DNA from 3 places in the Lysinibacillus sp. NPDC097214 genome. Region 1 is predicted to be linked to each of the others. Evidence: riboswitches for the same ligand, from Rfam matches in the RefSeq annotation. Region 1 holds a riboswitch; each other region holds the start of a gene.
The links. Region 1 has a riboswitch for cobalamin ahead of ACQKMI_RS19545 (hypothetical protein). Riboswitches for the same ligand answer to the same signal wherever they lie in the genome.

Region 1 (6,082 bases):
CATTGGATAGCTCAAGCTGCATGACTCATATACACAAGTTGATTAAACAGGAAAAAGCCTTTTTGTGTTTTACTGGCTCTGCCTTAAAAGATATTGGGATAAAGGAGTTCCTAGCACAGCTCCCCCTCCTTACAGAGACACATTTTAATAACAATGCTCCGTTTCAAGGTGAGGTGTTTAAAATTCGTCATGATGGACATCAACGCTTAACTTTTATCAAGGCTTTACAAGGAACGTTACATGTCCGTGATGAACTTTCATTTGGAGACGTTACTGAAAAAGTGACTGAGATTCGACTATACAACGGCAGCCGTTATGAAACAGCTCAAGAGGTCCAGGCTGGGGAGATTTTCGCAGTTAAAGGGATTAGTCAATCAAACATTGGCGATATCATCGGTTATTCAAGTAATCCTCAGCCCTATGAGTTAGTACCGACTTTACAGGCAAAAGTACACTATGAAGGCGATCAGCATATAAAGGAAGTTTTAAAAACTTTCCGCATACTTGAAGTAGAAGAACCTTCATTACGTGTGCTATGGCATGAAAAATTTCAAGAAATTCATGTACATATTATGGGTGTCATCCAACTCGAGGTGCTTATCGAAGTGCTTCATACACGCTTCTCGCTAGACATTTCATTTAGCGATCCACAGATTTTGTATATGGAAACGATCGCCACAACTGTGACAGGCTATGGCCATTTTGAGCCATTAAAGCATTACGCAGAAGTCCATTTATTGATGGAGCCAAATACACGCGGTACCGGCAATACATTTGTCAACACATGCCACGCGGATGATTTATCAGTTGGGCATCAACGACTTATTGAAAAACATTTATTCGAGCGCGATCATCATGGGCTGTTAACCGGTTTTCCCGTGACAGATATTCGCTTCACGCTCTTAACGGGACGCGCACATATTAAACATACTGAAGGTGGCGATTTCCGTGAAGCAACATTCCGTGCATTACGGCAAGGGCTGGAACAAGCAGAAAATGTATTACTTGAGCCATATTACCGCTTTAAACTTAAAGCGCCTAGTGATTTTATTGGTCGCATGATGACAGACATTCAGCAAGCTGCCGGTACATTTGACGCGCCCATCATAACTGAACATGATGCGATTGTAACCGGTCGAGCCCCTGTCTCAACATTTATGAACTACAGTACAACCTTTGCCGCCTACACCAATGGGAAAGGCGTACTCTCACTACAATTTGATGGCTACGATACGTGTCACGATACAGAAGACATTATTGAGCAAATTGGCTACGATAAGAACGCCGATCCTGAATATTCATCCTCTAGTATTTTTTGCGCAAAAGGCAAGGGCTACTCCGTTCCATGGCACGAGGCACAAGCAGCGATGCATTGTATTGACTAAATTTTAAAAAACAGGACATGATTTGTTAGATCAATGTCCTGTTTTTCATGTTTCGTGGGTATTATCTTGTCTCGCGCGGGTATTTGCTTTCCTTCCGCGGGTATTTACCTTTCTTCCGCGGGTATTCCCACTGCTATCGCGGGTATTTCCCCTGCTATCGCGGGTATTCATCTTCACCCCGCGCATTTTTAATTCACAAAGCTTGTATCATTTTCTGTGTCTGTTTGAAAATGCGATATGAAGGTTCCACAACAACGTAGCTGTGGGAATAAGAGAAATCCATTAAAACCTTGCCAGGTCTACTTTTCAAAAGTTGTAAATTATCAATCAGTTCGAGCAATAGTTCATGACCTTTACCACGTGGGTGCCAGTTTAAATGATAATCATTTAGTTCCTTCACAGCTTCTAAAAATTGATGATACTCTCGCTCTACAAAATTAATCAGTTGTTTATTTTTATGAGCTACTCGTGATAAATCGTCTAAATATACTTCATAAAAACGCATCACTATCGAGCACAATAAATCATTTACCCGAGCAGCACTTAGTATTGGCTTAGGAGCATGGGCAAGTCGCTCTATATTTGGTTTTGCACGAGTCGAATCAATGCGTGTAATTAAATGATAATGTTCACCATTCACCTCGTACATAATTGGATTTGTCGGCATATACATCATAAAATCATTTGTTTTTGTTTTTAGTTGATCTGTAATGTTAGCCTTTGCAAAAAGGTGCCCATTAAAACTTTCATTTTGAATCCAAATAATATCTTTGTTATATAAAATTTGATCAAACAATCGTTCATTACTAATAAGGTTGCTAGCTATTAATTGATCGACAATTGATTCTACAACCATTCTTGTTGTAGCTTTCTTGACAACTTCAGTGCGTGGCTGCTTACAAATTTTCATTTCTACATATTGCGATTCCTGTGCTGTACTTTCATGAATATTCGTCATAATTCCATCCTCTTTTCGTACATATTTTCCAAAACGGAAGTCTTCTTTCGCATAAAAAAAGGATCTCCTACAATTAGAGGAAATCCTTCATTCTATCTTTTTCATTCATCACATAATGTCAAATTATACCCAAGAATAAAAGAATTGCCTCGAAAGCGACTACCTTCTTTTATTTTGGCTGCTTGACGTACAGTGACGAACAGAGCATTCTGTTTTGTCAACATGCCACCTCCTATTCCTCGTAGGGTTATGGTGTGTACTCATAATAGGCAGGTATCCTGACTCATGATCATCGCTACTTTTCCCCTTCCCATCGTTTAACAGTGGTATATGAAAAGTCGCTCACATTTACAGTTGCGGGACAGTGTCGGATTTGCACCGACTTCCCTTTTAAGTAAATTGCACGCAATTTACACCTATTACTCCACGCTATTCAGTTGTGAGATATTTAAAATACTCCACATTCCTGTTGAATTATTAAAATCAATTGTAAAGGTGTGTGGATTAAAAGTCAATTGATGTCAGTTTAAAAGTAAATTTTCATATTTCTCCATATTATTACAAATAAAAAAGAGGACGATTCACTCATAAAAGAAAAAAAGACTACAGCTAAATACTATAGTCCTTCCGTTACCCTCTAAACAGATATACCAAAGTGAAATAATAAAATTCCATCTCTATGTTGAATGAATATCTGAAAGTAATTGTTCAGCAAGAAAGAAGGAGTTTTGCTGAACAATACATTAAATATGATGAATAATAACTTTACAAATCCAAACAGCAAAGATAATCCAAATAATTATAAAAAGAATGCCAACAAACCAATTCTTAGGTTTTCCAGATTGTTTTAACTTTTCCGCAGATTCTTTATTATCATCAATCACATATGTTGGAATTAATTTTAATGCAAGGATTATTCCAAAAGGTACAATTATCAAATCATCGACGTATCCTAGAACAGGAATGAAATCTGGAATTAAATCTATAGGGCTAAAGGCATAAGCAACTACAAATATTGCCACAAGTTTAGCATACCATGGGGTTCTTGGATCTTTATAAGACAAGTAGAGTACAAATAAATTTTGTTTTATTTTTTTGCAAAGGATTTGAATTTTGATAGTAAATTGTATCTCATAGAAAAAATGCTCCCCCATTCCTACCAAGTATATATCATAAAAGTAAATGGAGAAACAGAACACAGTGTTAAACATCCTTCAAAATAAAAAACAAGCAACCAATAAAATTGATCGCTTGTTTTCAATATAAAACCCACCCTTATTGTGGGGGATATATAACAATATTCATCTAATTAATGAAATCTTGAGGAACACATTCACGAACACCAGAATTTCTCAAGGAGTTAAATAATGCTGCACCGATTCTTAGTAAAACATTGTTATCTGTTCCATTTTCTAAATCATAAATTACGTAGTATGCATTATCAACTGTAAAAATACATTTTCGTTCTAATTTAAATCCAGGTGGTACAGGTGGAAGAGTAATAACTGGTCGAATCACAGGTGTATCTCCTTCATCTCTGATAAAATTGAAAGTTTGTTGGTCAATCTCATAGATATTAACTGGATCAATCTCCACACCTTGAGCTGGAATTGTAATTTCATCTTCAACTAATAGGAAAAATCGTTCGTTTCGAAAATTGAAAAGACTTCTCGCTCCAATTTCAAATGATGCCATTTTATATTCACCTCCTCTTCTATTCAATATTTTATTCATATCAAATACAGTTGTTTGGACAAAAAGGAAGGTGGAGTGAAGAATAATATAATAATAGTCATTTATATTAGTTGTTCTATCATGACTGCTAAAGAAGTAAACGTTGAATACATGGAAGTTGTTTAATTTCTATTGTAGAATAGATAAGTTACTCGATTATGTGCTGAACAAGTGATAAAGGCTTATGAAGAATATACAGATTCCATACCTTATTTAAATGCAGATAATGAAACTGTTGAAGATGTTATTTGGAGATTGGAACAATCCATCTACACATTTTGTAGATTTAATCTGTCTTTATGTTTTAATAACAACAATCTTTTAGAAAACAGCCTTCTTTTTTATGGGCGTGTGAAAATTGATATGGTAGCATACAAAATAAACAGTTTGGGGTATCCGCTTCTTGTCAATACTTTTCTAATCTAATTCGAATTATTCCTTGCTTGCTGTAATCTACATTAATAATGCGATAACTCACATTATAAACAGTTACTTTAGCATATGTATCCTCATTTAATCCAAAATACTCCTAGTACTCCTTACTTGCTTCATTATCACGTACTGTAATCTCATAGATTGGTTCATTCAGATTAACCGCTTCATTAGATGAGATTGAAAAATCTTTGTATTTTAAAATTGTAGGAATAACACCTACTAAAGTTTCAACTGTTTCATAAATTGGTCTATCCATCTTGTCATATCCTACTATAATTTCTTCTAATTCATATCGTGCAATTGAATAGTTACAATACTCTAATGTTCCCTTATACTTTCCTACACACATTTCTAAAATATCTGACGTAACCATGTAAATATTATCGCTATCCTCTTTTATCTTAGTGTAATCACCACACTGGAATAAACTTAATGAATGGATATGATACGAGGAATTAGGACTGTATGTAGAATTAGTTATTACTGCATTAATCGAAAATGGATTTTCCTCGTAAAAGTTAAAATTATATGGAGTTTGGATTGTCTTGATCGTATCTTGAATTAACTTTTCATCTAATCACTTCATTTAATCACCTCTCAATTGTATAAAAGGAATGTACTGCTACTATTATTGCTTACTTTAATCTGTCTAATTTTATTGTCCAGTTGGTCTATACGTGCCCTTAAACTCTCGTGGAACTCGGTAACTGTAAGGTCGTCTAGCTTAATTGACCTCATGGGTAAGACAAATATCGCAATTCCTTTTAACAACTGTACATATAATAAATTATAGAAAGGAGGCAATATTATGTCTCAATATTACGGAAGTGGAACTGGTTCAGCATTTGCGCTAATTGTTGTTCTATTCATTCTATTGATTATTGTCGGCGCTACTTTCATGATGAAAGGTTATTAATACCAATTACCAACTATAATGCTCATAACTGTTGTAAGGGAATACTAATTTAACCTTACACCTCCAAAACTTTACTAAGGGTCGCTATCCTCCGGGTGATCCATTTAATTTTTCCTCTTTCAATTTCGTACTCAACCTCTCAAGGCATAATAAAAAGCACCTCAATTGAGATGCTTCACTAAAAATAATAATAATTCTTATTAAAACTTCATACTACATTCATTTACTTTGGTTATTATTAAACAACTCATGTTTAAATTTCTAACTACAAACAGCGGCATCAATATACTGTGTATCTATGGCAAAATAAACCCACTGATATCCATCATAATAATAACCCCCTACAGAGTTAGCTCCTAAATTAGTTGGAAAATACCAAAATTCACTTCCATCGGTCATCCAAACATACGTATATTTATTAAGGCAATTTGACATAACGCCCGAATCTATTAGGTAATTAAATCCTTGAGGCTTTTGAGGCGTATATTGAGGAGGTGGTGATGTTGGATATCCACTTCCTGGTACTGGATAGACTCCTCCTCCTGGTACTGGTACTGGTATTACTATCGGTATTACTCTTGGGAATCTTCGTGGGAATCTTCCTGGGAATCCTCCTGGCATTCCTCCTGGGAATCTTCCTGGCATTCCTCCTGG
Region 2 (6,082 bases), on a different contig from region 1:
CGATTCGCATCATACCTTGGAGATGTATTCATGCCTATTTCCCCCAGCATAGCAGCTGTGAAAATGGCACCTTTTAATGCTTGAGATACAACATGTGGCGCAAGGAAAAATCCTTGATAGAAATCACCGAGCGTATTTAATGTTGCCCCTGCTTCAGCACCAATACCTGGCGATGTCATACGATAAGCACATTTTTCTACTAAATCTGCACGCCCCGCAATATAACCACCAATTTTTGCTAAGCCTCCACCAGGATTTTTAATGAGCGATCCTGCTATTAAATCAGCCCCAACCTCTGTCGGTTCCTGTGCCTCAACAAATTCTCCGTAGCAATTATCAACGAAAATAACTGCATCTGGTGCTAGTTCACGGATCTTTGCACACATTTCTGCAATTTGCGAAATGGTAAAGGATGGGCGTGTTGCATAGCCCTTCGAACGTTGGATAGCAATCATTTTGGTGTTTGGTGTAATTGCAGCTGCAACACCTTCCCAATCGATTTCTTGATTATTCAATAAATCCACATGGCTATAACCGATTTTATAATCTTTTAACGAACCAGTATCCTTATCGCCACCATCGACAATTGATTGCAATGTATCATACGGCTGCCCCGAAATATAAAGTAATTCATCACCAGGACGTAGTACTCCGAATAAGCTAAGTGTGATTGCATGTGTACCAGAAATAATTTGCGGACGTACAATAGCAGCCTCCGCTCCAAAGACCTCTGCATAAACACGTTCTAGATTGTCACGCCCCTCATCATCATAGCCATAACCGTTAGACGGGTGCAGATGATAATCACTTACTTGATGCTTACGGAACGCAGCAAGCACTTTTTGTTGATTGAAGAACGCCATCTCTTCTACCTTTGCATGAAAAGGGCGTACCTTTTCTTCTATTTTAGCAGCTAATGCTAGTGTTTCTTCTGATAAATTGGTTGTAAAAGTCATTCTGTTCTTCTCCATTTCACATATGTTCAAATCTTATCTTAACAATTTCTGAGCTTGCCTGCAAAATTTGCTTTTATTTCTACTTGCATTAGGCGCTAAGTTAAATTACAAACTACTTCTATTTAATTCTGCTATAATAAGATATTTGATATCTGATAATTCCAAATCGTAAGTCGATGCTTTCTAGTATGTAATCTACAACAACATGAAATGATTTATTCATATAAGGGGTGAAAGGGTTGGCTTGGGAGGTTTTTAGTATCATTGGAACAATTGCCTTCGCTATTTCCGGGGCAATAATTGCAATGGAGGAAGAATACGATTTATTCGGTGTCTATATACTCGGTATCGTAACTGCTTTTGGTGGTGGGGCTATACGAAATCTACTAATAGGTTTACCTGTAACTACACTGTGGGGTCAAGATATGATGTTCCAAATTGCCATTGCAGCGATTACGCTATTTTTCTTATTTCCACATCGACTCATTCAGCATTGGCATCGCTGGGGTAATTTCACCGATGCTATTGGATTATCAGCATTTGCGATTCAAGGTGCCCTTTATGCTGTGAAGCTCGACATGCCTATTAGCGCGGTTATTGTAGCTGCTGTCTTAACAGGTTCAGGTGGTGGAATTGTCCGCGATTTATTAGCTAGACGACAACCATTAGTCCTCCGTGATGAAATCTATGGTGTTTGGGCAGCACTAGCCGGGCTTATTATAGGACTTCAACTATTTTCAGGCGATATCTTTTTATATATATTATTTGGTGTGATTATCGTACTAAGAATACTTTCATATATGAAAAAATGGCGTTTACCGTTACGGAAGTTGAATCGAGCATAGCTTTCTTTCCTTACAGCGTTGTATAAAAACAAGCCCAAATAACTTGATTTGAGCTTGTTTTTAATTTTATACCTGTTGTTACTCTTCTATCCCTATATGTCTTATTCACTCATTATAAATAACCATTTTTTACCATAATTTTACTACTTTGCAGAGTGCATCCATGACAGCAATAATAGGCACCGAATGTAAACATTGAGCTGTATCTAAAAATTACTTTTTCAACAGCAGCATAGCTTCCTCTAATGTAGCCATGTTTTTCATCATAGAGCTTGCTGCATCCAAAATAGGAAAGGCTAAAGCTGCACCAGATCCCTCTCCTAATCGCATATTCATCTGTAGCATAGGTTCAATTCCAAGCATTTCAGCGGCGATTTTTGCGCCTGGTTCTTCAGAGGCATGAGAAGGAATGATATAGTCTTTTACGTTTGGCTCGAGTTCGTACGCAATAAGAGCAGCAATAGTAGAAATAAATCCATCAATAACAACAGGTTTGCGATGTGCAGCAGCAGCAAGTATCACCCCAGCCATAGCACCTATTTCTAACCCTCCGACTTTTGCAAGAATATCAATAGCATCATGACGATTTGGTTTGTTTAATGCAATAGCATTGTGAATGACCTCTACTTTATGTAATATCCCCCCTGGTCCAACACCTGCGCCGAAGCCTGTCACTTCATTCGGATGACAATCGCGAAGAACCGATAATATAGCAGCACTCGGTGTTGTATTACCAATCCCCATTTCACCTGTCCCGAGTACATTTATCCCATTTTTGATTTCTTCCGTAGCTACTTCAATTCCTACTTCAATGGATTGAATGGCTTCTTCCCTTGACATAGCAGGACCTTTTGCCATATTGTCCGTTCCGTATTTAATTTTTTTAATAATGACACCAGCATCATGTGGAATATCCTCTTTTACGCCAACGTCTACTGTGACAACTTTTGCATCTGTGATTTTTGCGATAGCACAGACACCCGTTCCTCCTCTAGGGAAATTTAACGTTTGAAAGACCGTCACATTTTGTGGATTTGATGTTACCCCTTCCTCACAAACACCATGATCTGCTGCACAGACAATAATTGCTTTCTTATCTATCGTAGGAAATAGTTCACCTGTAATACCGGATAGTTGCACAGCTAGAGCCTCCAACTTCCCTAAGCTACTAGGTGGCTTGCAAAGTGCATCTATGCGTTCCCTTGCCTGCTCCATCATTTTGTGGTCAGCGCTTTGAATGTTTTGAATCGTTTGTTGTAATAATTGCATGAAAATTTCCCCTTTCTGTTTTGCCCTTGTTACTCGAAGAATGATTTAGAGAAAAAAATAAAAAGCCTGTAGTTTATTCCATAACAAATAAACTACAGACTTTTCCATCGTCTATATAATACGAAGCAGATAGGCAGGTCTCCTGGCTCAATTTCAACATTTCATAGAACCTTCCCAGAACGATGCTAGTGGCATTCTCTATGAAACTCCCTTTTACAGTGGTGGGACCGCTAAAGCTTTTCACTTTATTCCCTATTCTCCCGCAATGGGCACCTAATGCTTTTATGCAATTATTTTAAATTTACGACAAAGTGATTTTTGTGTCAATATTTTGTTTTTTTAGAAAGCATTAAAATAAAGTTAATACACTCGGAGTGTGTCCGACATTATAATCTAGAAAAGCTCCCTAATAGCCAAATAAAAAAGACTTTTGGGAGCATCTTGTTCGTTTATTACTGAGATACTGGTTTTGTTTTATCGATTTCACTCAGACATGTTGCACCGAGCAAAAGAATAGCGCCGATTATTTGTAGAGGCGTCATTTTTTCTCCTAAAATCATCGTTGAAATCACTAATGATGTCAGTGGATCAATATAGCTTAAAATAGCTATGCTTTGGCCTTTTAGATGACGCATTCCGAAAAAGAATAGATAGAAGCCGATCCCAGCATGGACAATGCCCAATGCAATAAGTAAACTAATTGATTTTATATCGATTTGCATGACTTGAAACCCATTGGTCCCCAAAAGATAAAGTGCAAGGAATAACGCTGCTAAAGCAAGCTGAATAATCGTATTATCTGGCTCTTTTAATCCATGAATATACTTATTCGTAAATGTTACTACTGTATAGAAACAAGCTGCAATAAGCCCATATACAATACCTATATAATGTAAGCTCGTTTCGGTAGTTTGACTTTGGACGATAAAATACAGTCCTACTAGAGCCACACAAACATAAAAAATTTTCCTTGCAACTATTTTCTCTTTCAAAACGATAGGTGATAAACAAATGACTAGTACTGGTGCCAAATAGTAACTTAGCGCTGCATTTGCGATGGTTGTTTCCTTGTACGCTTGGAAAAGAAAAATCCAATTCCCGCATAAGGCAAAACTCGAAAGTAGCAATGGCCATTTATTTTGCAAAATAGTTGTTTTCGTAAACCTTTCTTTTTTACAAAGGAAAATCAACAGTAAAAAACAAGAGCCAATTAGACTCATCCAAAAGGCAATTTCACTTGAAGGCAACTTAATGTATTTTGCAAAAACACCGACAGCTCCAAAAATAATCATTGATACAATAAAAGATAGTTTTCCGCTCATTTCTAATTCCTACTTTCTACATGTATATAGTTTCCGATATACAGTAGAATCTATTGAGAATTAGCAAGCTTTTAATGAATGCCTAAACAGTAGATTCTACTGTAAAGACATTGTTGGGGGTGCAATCGTTCGATACATACTTATCCCTCCTTAACGGATTTAATTGTAACATATTTCTGAATATTCATGCGTAAGAATATTAATGCTAGATGCTATCTTTTGATAAGTGCCGAAACGATAAAAATTATCGAAAACTGGCATGCTAGATAAGTTTGGGAATTAATAAAATCTAAGGTAGGACAAAATTAAAAAGGTAGGCGAAGAGACGATGGATACAAAAGAACTAAGAACCGCAATTGCTGAAACATGTAAAAAATATGATAGCCTATATGCTCAACTAGTAAAACCGATAAACCAAATATTAATTAATGTAGACGCTTCAATAAGTGAAGATACAGCGAATAAAATCATTGAAAACCTAAAGTTATTTCACAGTGGAGATAAAAACATTACTGAATGTCACTTCGATGAGAGCGAAAACTTCTTAAAGAAAGGTATAGAACTTCTTCAGAAAGGTGATCTTGCGAATGGCGCATTACAAGTTTACGGTGCCGGTTTAAACTTTGCCAGTTATAATCTAAAGATCCGTGAGCTAAAAAATGAAAATCCATACAGTAATTTCGAAAAAAATTTTAGCCTTATCATGGACTCACTAAAACAATAAGCACAAGAAAAAAAGAAAGAGCGAATATTGAAAGGCTCTTTCTTTTTTAAGTATGTCATTATTTAAATTCTAACTCTCCATCATAAGCAAGCATGCCGCCTTCAAGGTTTGTTACGTCAAAGCCTTGAGCTTCTAGGTATGCACAAGCATTTGCTGAACGACCGCCTGCCTTACAAACAATAATGTATGGCTTAGAAGCATCCAAATCACCTAAGCGCTCAGGGATTGTCCCAAGGGCAATGTGCTGAGCACCAGGAATCATCCCATGTGCTACTTCATCCTCTTCACGAACATCAATAATGTACAGGTCTTCGTTAGTATCTAATAGTTCTACTATTTCTGTTGTATCCATAGATTTCATATGTGTAATCCTCCAATATGTCAATTTCCTCTTACATTATAGCCTGAAGGCAAAAAAACAGCTAGTGTCAAGAACACTAACTGTTTTACTCTATTCATCTGTTTCTAAAAAATCCACTTGCTTTACTGGAACAAATGTAGAAATAGCGTGTTTGTAAATAAGGTGTTGTTTGCTATCAGCATCAAGTAACAATACTGTAAAGTTATCATAGGATTTCACAGTACCTTTTAGCTGAAATCCGTTTAACAAAAACACAGTTACAAAAACATTATTTTTACGTAAATGGTTTAAGAATGTATCTTGCAAGTTAATTGATTTCATCAAATATGCCTCCCTATACTCTCTCCCTACCTCTTCATTCCTATAGTAGCATGTTCTACCAATTTATCAATTAGTAATTTTTAGAAATTAATTAAAATTTTTCGTCAGTATTAACAAAATATACATCCATTTTGTTTCGGAAGTATGTTAGCTGTCTCTTCGCATAGCGGCGGGAATTTTGCTTTAAGCTGTCAATGGCTTCTTCTAAAGAGCATTTTCCATCTAGGTAATCGTATAATTCTTTGTAGCCGATTGCTTGGATTGACTGCACACCACGAATATTT
Region 3 (6,082 bases), on a different contig from region 1:
AGCCCGTCTCACCTAAATCCTTTGCGGTCATTTCGAGAATAGCTTCTATTTCATAAGGCTTTAAATTTGGATATTTTGATTTTAGTAGGGAAGCCACACCTGCAACAACTGGGGATGCCATCGATGTTCCACTAATTTTTGCAAAGGATGATCCTTTTTTCTCATCACGAACGGTGCTATAAATATCTTCACCTGGAGCTACTAGATCAACCGACGGACCGTAGTTTGAATAGTCCGATAGTTTGTTGCGATCATTCGTAGAACCTACACTAATAACACCTTCATAAGAAGCAGGGAAGGCATAATTATCTGTCGATTCATTTCCAGCAGCTGCTACAATGGTAATACCTTTATCAATGGCTTTCTGAACTGCATCCTCTATTAGTGGAGATGTCCCGAAGCCACCAAGGCTCATATTGATAACATCGGCACCTTGCTCAACAGCATAAAGAATTCCTTGTGCAATGGCGAAATCACTGGCCCCTTCTTTTCCGTTGAATACATCGATCGGAAGAAGCTTGGCTTTTGGATTAATCCCGTGTCCCCCAATACCATTATCTTTTGCCGCGCCAATAATTCCTGCTACATGTGTTCCATGTTCATCTGGAGAAGATGTATTGGCAGGTGCTGCAGCATTATATGGTGGGAGCACTTGAGATTTTAGATCCGGATGTTTAAAATCCACACCACCATCGATAACGGCTACTTTTACCTCATGATTGCCCGCTAATTGTAGTGCTTTATCAATTTGAAGTAGGTTCAAATGATACATATCCTTTTTCTTTGGATCTACTGCTGTGCCAAAGGAATGATACACATAGCTCGGGGATACATTTTTAACCCCTTTTTGTGTAGCATAATATGAAACTGCTTTTTCTAAATCTGTTCCTTTGTTGAGTTGGATAACATCGTAACCTAATGAAGGAATAGAGCGGATCACTTTTGCACCAATTTTGTTATGTACATTCTTATCAAGACCTGAATGTTTGACGATAATTGTATCCTTACTAATCCATTCTTTTTGATTTTTGAATATTTGGTCCTTATTGCTAGCTACTTTCACTAGATCTTGGTTCTTTGCTGTTTTTTGTGGAGCCTCAGCGAAGGCAGAAGTAGCAGGAACCATTAGTGCTGCAGATGCTACTAAAGCGATAGATTTCTTCTTCCAGTTCTTCAACTGTTTTCCCTCCTTGGGTCATTAATTATTTGTGACATCTATACTATTACGAATGACTGATAGAAAAGTTTCGTAAATGAGGATATATTTTTCAAATATTCCATTCTATATTTTACCATATGTTTTATCCATCGTAGAAATTACGGTTGCCATTCCTACCCGATTTGTAAGATTGGAGTAGGAGAGGCGAGTGTATTAGCCGCGATAAATTCCAACTATGGACAAATTGTCTTATAACTGCTCAATCAGTCTGTATAAATCTTCCTTAGAACGAGGTATTTTACTATTATTCTCAAATAGTTTTTTATTTTGTAATGCAATGGCCACTTCGAAGACCCATGGGCGTTCAAGATGGGCTCTTTCGAGCAAATCCTCTTGAAAGAACAGTTCAACGGGATCCCCATTATAAATAATTCTCCCAGCTTCCATGACGATTATTTGATCTGCCCATTCATAGGCTAATGGGATATCGTGCGTCGCTAGTAAAATGCTTCGTTCACCGTTTTCTAACGTAGCTAAATAGTGTAAAACTTGTGCACTATAATAATTATCTAGTCCAGCTGTTGGTTCATCTAATAATAAAACGGATGGTTCCATTGCAAGTACTCCTGCCATTGCGACACGTTTTTTCTGTCCAACACTTAAAAAATGTATCGGCTTATCGAGCAATGCTTCAACTTCGGTTTGAGCGATAGCCCACGCAATTTTTTCTTCGATTTTTTCAGTTGTCCAGCCAAGATTTAGAGGTCCAAATGAAATATCTTGCTTAACAGTGCCAGAAAAAAGCTGGTTGTCTGCATCCTGAAAAACAATACCAACCTGTTGACGTAAGTCTTTTAATGCCTTTCTACTATAGTTAAGTGCTGTGCCTTGAAAGGTTATACTTCCAGCTGTAGGCTTCAAAATTCCATTTAAATGCTGGAATAACGTTGATTTTCCAGCTCCATTATGACCAAGTAAAGCAACTTTTTTTCCCTTTGGAATCTGAAGGGTAATGTCTGTTAAAGCATGCGTTCCGTCTGCATACGCATAAGATAAATGTGTTAATTCAAAGTATAAGTCTGTCATTAGAAAAAACCTCCATAAATGATGAGGAGTATAAAAATCGCAGCAATACCTAACCAATTTTTCGTGTTATAGCTGGCCTTTTCCTGCCAATAAACGGTTTCGCCACCACGTGCTTCCATCGCGTTGGTTAGCTCACGACTTCGTTGGAACATCTCGACAAATAAAGCAGCAATCAGCATTGAGACCGAGCGAAGCCACTGCATAGGGGAGCTGTATCCTAGACGTGCCTGCTGCGCAAGATGAATTTTTTGCATACTGTCTAAAAAGATAAAAATAAAACGATACGTTAGTTCTAGTAGCTCTACGAATAAAATGGGCAGTCGCCATTGTCGCAAGACGTAACAAATAGATTGGACTGATGTTGTGAGAATTAAAAAGTACAAACAGCTAATGCTACCAAGGACGATGAAAAAAAGCTGTTGCGCTGTCGCTAAGCTCGCACTGCCAACAAATATTGTCCAATGATGAAGGGAAAATGACCAAATAGTTGAAGGTAGCGTACTTGTTGCTGGCGCTATAGAAATTAAAATGGATACTAGACTCGATAGTAAAAAAAATCCAGGTAGCAATAGCAATTTTGCGTAATATTTAGCAGGGATTTTTGCACCTAAAATGATAAAAGCACTCATCACAATAAATGTAATGAGTGAAATTCGTTCATCTCTTATGATAAGCGACAATAGAAGAAGCCCAAGGGATAACGTCATTTTTTCTAGCGGATGAACAGACGCTAGTTTATTCATATAAGCATACTTATCAATGAGTAACATCGCTTAACCCTCTTTATGTTTACCGCGCATTAAGCCGATGAAATAGCCGATAAATCCGGCTCCAATAGCAGCTTGTAGTGCAAATAATAAACTTTCAATTTCACCACTTGGTGGCTCCCATAAACTTTCAAACCATGGCTCGTAGCTAGCATCTATTTCACCAATTGCTGCCTCCGCTTCACCATCAGCACCTTCAAAATCTGCGCCTTTTTGAATGAAGAGGGGAATGATTGCTAACAACACAACAACTGCTAAGAGCAATAAATTTTTTTTCATGTTAGTGAGCCTCCTTTGCTGAGAAAACACGTAAAGCCTTTAATTCACTCACATTATATTTTTTCAAGAAGTTCATAACAATCACTGTTAAAATGCCTTCACTAACAGCAAGAGGAATTTGTGTTAATGCAAAAATGCCAGCAAACTTTGTGAATGAAGCCATAAAGCCTCCGACCTCAGAAGGGAAGGCAAGAGCTAATTGTACAGAAGTGACAATATACGTACCTAAGTCACCAAGCATTGCTGCTAAAAAGACTGCTACTGAAAACGACAGTCCCATTTTTTGTGAGCCCTTAAATACATAGTAAGCGATAATAGGGCCCATAATGGCCATGGAAAAGGTGTTTGCTCCTAATGTTGTAAGCCCACCATGTGCCAAAAGTAAAGATTGGAATAATAATACGATTGTCCCGATAACACTCATCGCTAATGGTCCAAAAAGAACTGTCCCAAGTCCAACCCCTGTCGGATGCGAACAACTACCCGTTACAGAAGGGATTTTTAAGGCTGATAGCACAAAGGCAAAGGCACCCGATAGTCCTAATATCATTTTTGTTTCAGGATTTTCATCAATGGTTTTACGAATAGAACGTAATCCTAAAATAATAAAAGGAATCGATACGACCCACCAAAAAATCGCCCATTCGATTGGCAAAAAGCCCTCCATAATATGCATCGCAAATGCACGATCTGGCACGAATAAAAATGCCAATAAGAAATAACTAAGCTTCCAACCTGAGAATTTCAAAAATCTCTCCTCCTCACATTAAAATTTTTCGAATTAGTATGCGAACAAAACCAATTTCGCCTTGGCGTAATTGCGTCCGGATTTTGAATTGTGCATGCACAATTCATTCCTTTCAAAATCCGTGACATCCGCCGGAGGCTTTTTTTCATTCAGTAGGTGTTTTAGCCCAATTGGAACCATATCTGTACTCATCTACCACCTTGAGATGGAGTCTATTCTGAATGAAAAAAAACACTTTTCCGAAATTGGAAAAGTGCATAGCTTAAAAATGCAAATAAAATTCTAATCTGCTCAGCCGCACACCCATCCTCGTAGGTTGAAACGATCACATATTTTTCGGCAGGTCTCCTGGCTTTAGTTCAACGTTTTATAGGCCTTCCCATCCTTTGGACAGTGACATTATCTATAAAACTCCCTAGTACAGTGGCGGGACCGCGCCGGACTTAAACCGGCTTCCCTTTTAAGCGAAATGATGAACAATTCGCACCGAAAAAAGATAAAGTTGTGAGATTTCACGACAAAGTGTAACATGAATTTCCATATATATGCTATACTTTTTTGTGAAAAGATTTTAAATTGAGTGTCTATGTCGAAAATTTAGATAAATAGAATAATAATGTCATATTTTCTATAAAAATTTAATGAAAATGTCACAATTTAAGAAAGAAATATTGAAATTTTAAAAAAATAAGCTATGATAGAAACAGTTTTTAAATTTTAATCACAATCAATTATGCCTCGGCATAATTGCGTCCGGAATCGGCTTTGTGCTTGCACAAAGAACTATTTTCCGATTTCTTGACATCCGCCGGAGGCTTTAACTTCTTTCAGGGGATGTTTGGACACTTGATGAAGAATAACTTAAACTCGCATTCATCTCACCACCATATAGGTGGGAGATTTGCTGAAAGAAGTTAAAACAATAAATTCATATAAAACATCCATAAGTGCTTGAATATTTTCAAGATAATAGGGAAATCGGTGAGAGTCCGATACAGCCCCCGCTACTGTAATAGCTGATGAAATCGCGGATGCCACTAGTGAAAACTAGGAAGGCGCGAAAGTAAAAGGAAGCTTAAGTCAGGAAACCTGCTTATGTGATGATGCATGCAAACTTTTCGGAGGGAGAAGTTGAAGCGAAAGCGAGTACATATCTTTATTCGTTTTTTTTGGCTTCTACAAACCTTTACTCTTCGTCTAGAGTGAAGGTTTTTCTTTTTCCTAAAAGCAAATGAGGGGAGAAAATTTATGACAACTTGGAATTTAGAGGGGATGAAAACACATCTTTTTATATGCAATGGTAGTAGCTGTATGAAAAAAGATGCTGAGGACATTACTCAGGCAATTCGTGATGAAATACAGTTACTGGAACTTGATAAGGAAATACATACGACAAGAACTCGCTGTAACGGCAGGTGTAAGGATGCTTGTGTTGTCATTGCTTATCCTCAGGGGAATTGGTACCGTGTTCCGACAACTGAGCATGGGAGAGCACTTGTACAAGATTTAAATCATGAATCGTTACTAAATGAACATGTCTTTACTTTACGTGAAGGTTCGTTACAGCGTACAGCACAAACAACAGCCATTAAAGGTATTGAAAAGGTGAAAGAGGGGTAACAAAATGGCGCAAAAAGGGAAGATTTTCGTAGTTGGCTTTGGCCCTGGAGACTTTAAACATATTACGACTCGTGCTGTAGAGGCACTCCAACAAAGTCATATGATCATTGGTTATAAAACCTATGTTGAGCTTATTCAGGATTTAGTTAGTGCAAAGTCGATTATTAGCACTGGTATGACAGAGGAAGTTTCACGTGCACAAGAAGCGGTACGTCAAGCAGAGGCTGGAAGTATCGTATCGGTTATTTCCAGCGGTGATGCCGGTGTTTATGGAATGGCCGGATTAGTGTATGAGGTATTAATAGAGCTTGGCTGGACAGAAGCCACTGGTATCGAGGTAGAAATTGTTCCAGGTATTTCTGCTATTAATTCGTGTGCAAGTTTACTAGGTGCTCCAATTATGCATGACGCCTGTACCATTAG

Region 2: another riboswitch for cobalamin. It lies ahead of cobT (nicotinate-nucleotide--dimethylbenzimidazole phosphoribosyltransferase); the one in region 1 lies ahead of ACQKMI_RS19545 (hypothetical protein).
Region 3: another riboswitch for cobalamin. It lies ahead of ACQKMI_RS12965 (energy-coupling factor ABC transporter permease); the one in region 1 lies ahead of ACQKMI_RS19545 (hypothetical protein).

What each region holds. Positions count from the first base shown of each region.
Region 1 covers NZ_JBNNSS010000009.1:170,723-176,804, reverse strand. Annotated here, with positions in the region: gene ACQKMI_RS19550 (GTP-binding protein) at 1-1,385, shown strand, start outside; gene ACQKMI_RS19545 (hypothetical protein) at 1,579-2,343, opposite strand; cobalamin riboswitch at 2,595-2,778, opposite strand; gene ACQKMI_RS19540 (YkvA family protein) at 3,087-3,497, opposite strand; gene ACQKMI_RS19535 (spore coat protein) at 3,649-4,038, opposite strand; gene ACQKMI_RS19530 (hypothetical protein) at 4,607-4,885, opposite strand; gene ACQKMI_RS19525 (YjcZ family sporulation protein) at 5,321-5,428, shown strand; gene ACQKMI_RS19520 (hypothetical protein) at 5,690-6,082, opposite strand, start outside.
Region 2 covers NZ_JBNNSS010000003.1:450,086-456,167, reverse strand. Annotated here, with positions in the region: gene ACQKMI_RS09370 (aminotransferase class I/II-fold pyridoxal phosphate-dependent enzyme) at 1-956, opposite strand, end outside; gene ACQKMI_RS09365 (trimeric intracellular cation channel family protein) at 1,196-1,801, shown strand; gene cobT (nicotinate-nucleotide--dimethylbenzimidazole phosphoribosyltransferase) at 2,015-3,070, opposite strand; cobalamin riboswitch at 3,186-3,362, opposite strand; gene ACQKMI_RS09355 (DMT family transporter) at 3,523-4,392, opposite strand; gene ACQKMI_RS09350 (hypothetical protein) at 4,721-5,116, shown strand; gene ACQKMI_RS09345 (rhodanese-like domain-containing protein) at 5,175-5,477, opposite strand; gene hfq (RNA chaperone Hfq) at 5,568-5,798, opposite strand; gene miaA (tRNA (adenosine(37)-N6)-dimethylallyltransferase MiaA) at 5,890-6,082, opposite strand, start outside.
Region 3 covers NZ_JBNNSS010000005.1:84,837-90,918, forward strand. Annotated here, with positions in the region: gene ACQKMI_RS12945 (S8 family peptidase) at 1-1,177, opposite strand, end outside; gene ACQKMI_RS12950 (energy-coupling factor ABC transporter ATP-binding protein) at 1,409-2,245, opposite strand; gene cbiQ (cobalt ECF transporter T component CbiQ) at 2,245-3,015, opposite strand; gene ACQKMI_RS12960 (energy-coupling factor ABC transporter substrate-binding protein) at 3,019-3,291, opposite strand; gene ACQKMI_RS12965 (energy-coupling factor ABC transporter permease) at 3,293-4,039, opposite strand; cobalamin riboswitch at 4,361-4,545, opposite strand; cobalamin riboswitch at 4,968-5,151, shown strand; gene ACQKMI_RS12970 ((2Fe-2S) ferredoxin domain-containing protein) at 5,288-5,659, shown strand; gene cobJ (precorrin-3B C(17)-methyltransferase) at 5,664-6,082, shown strand, end outside.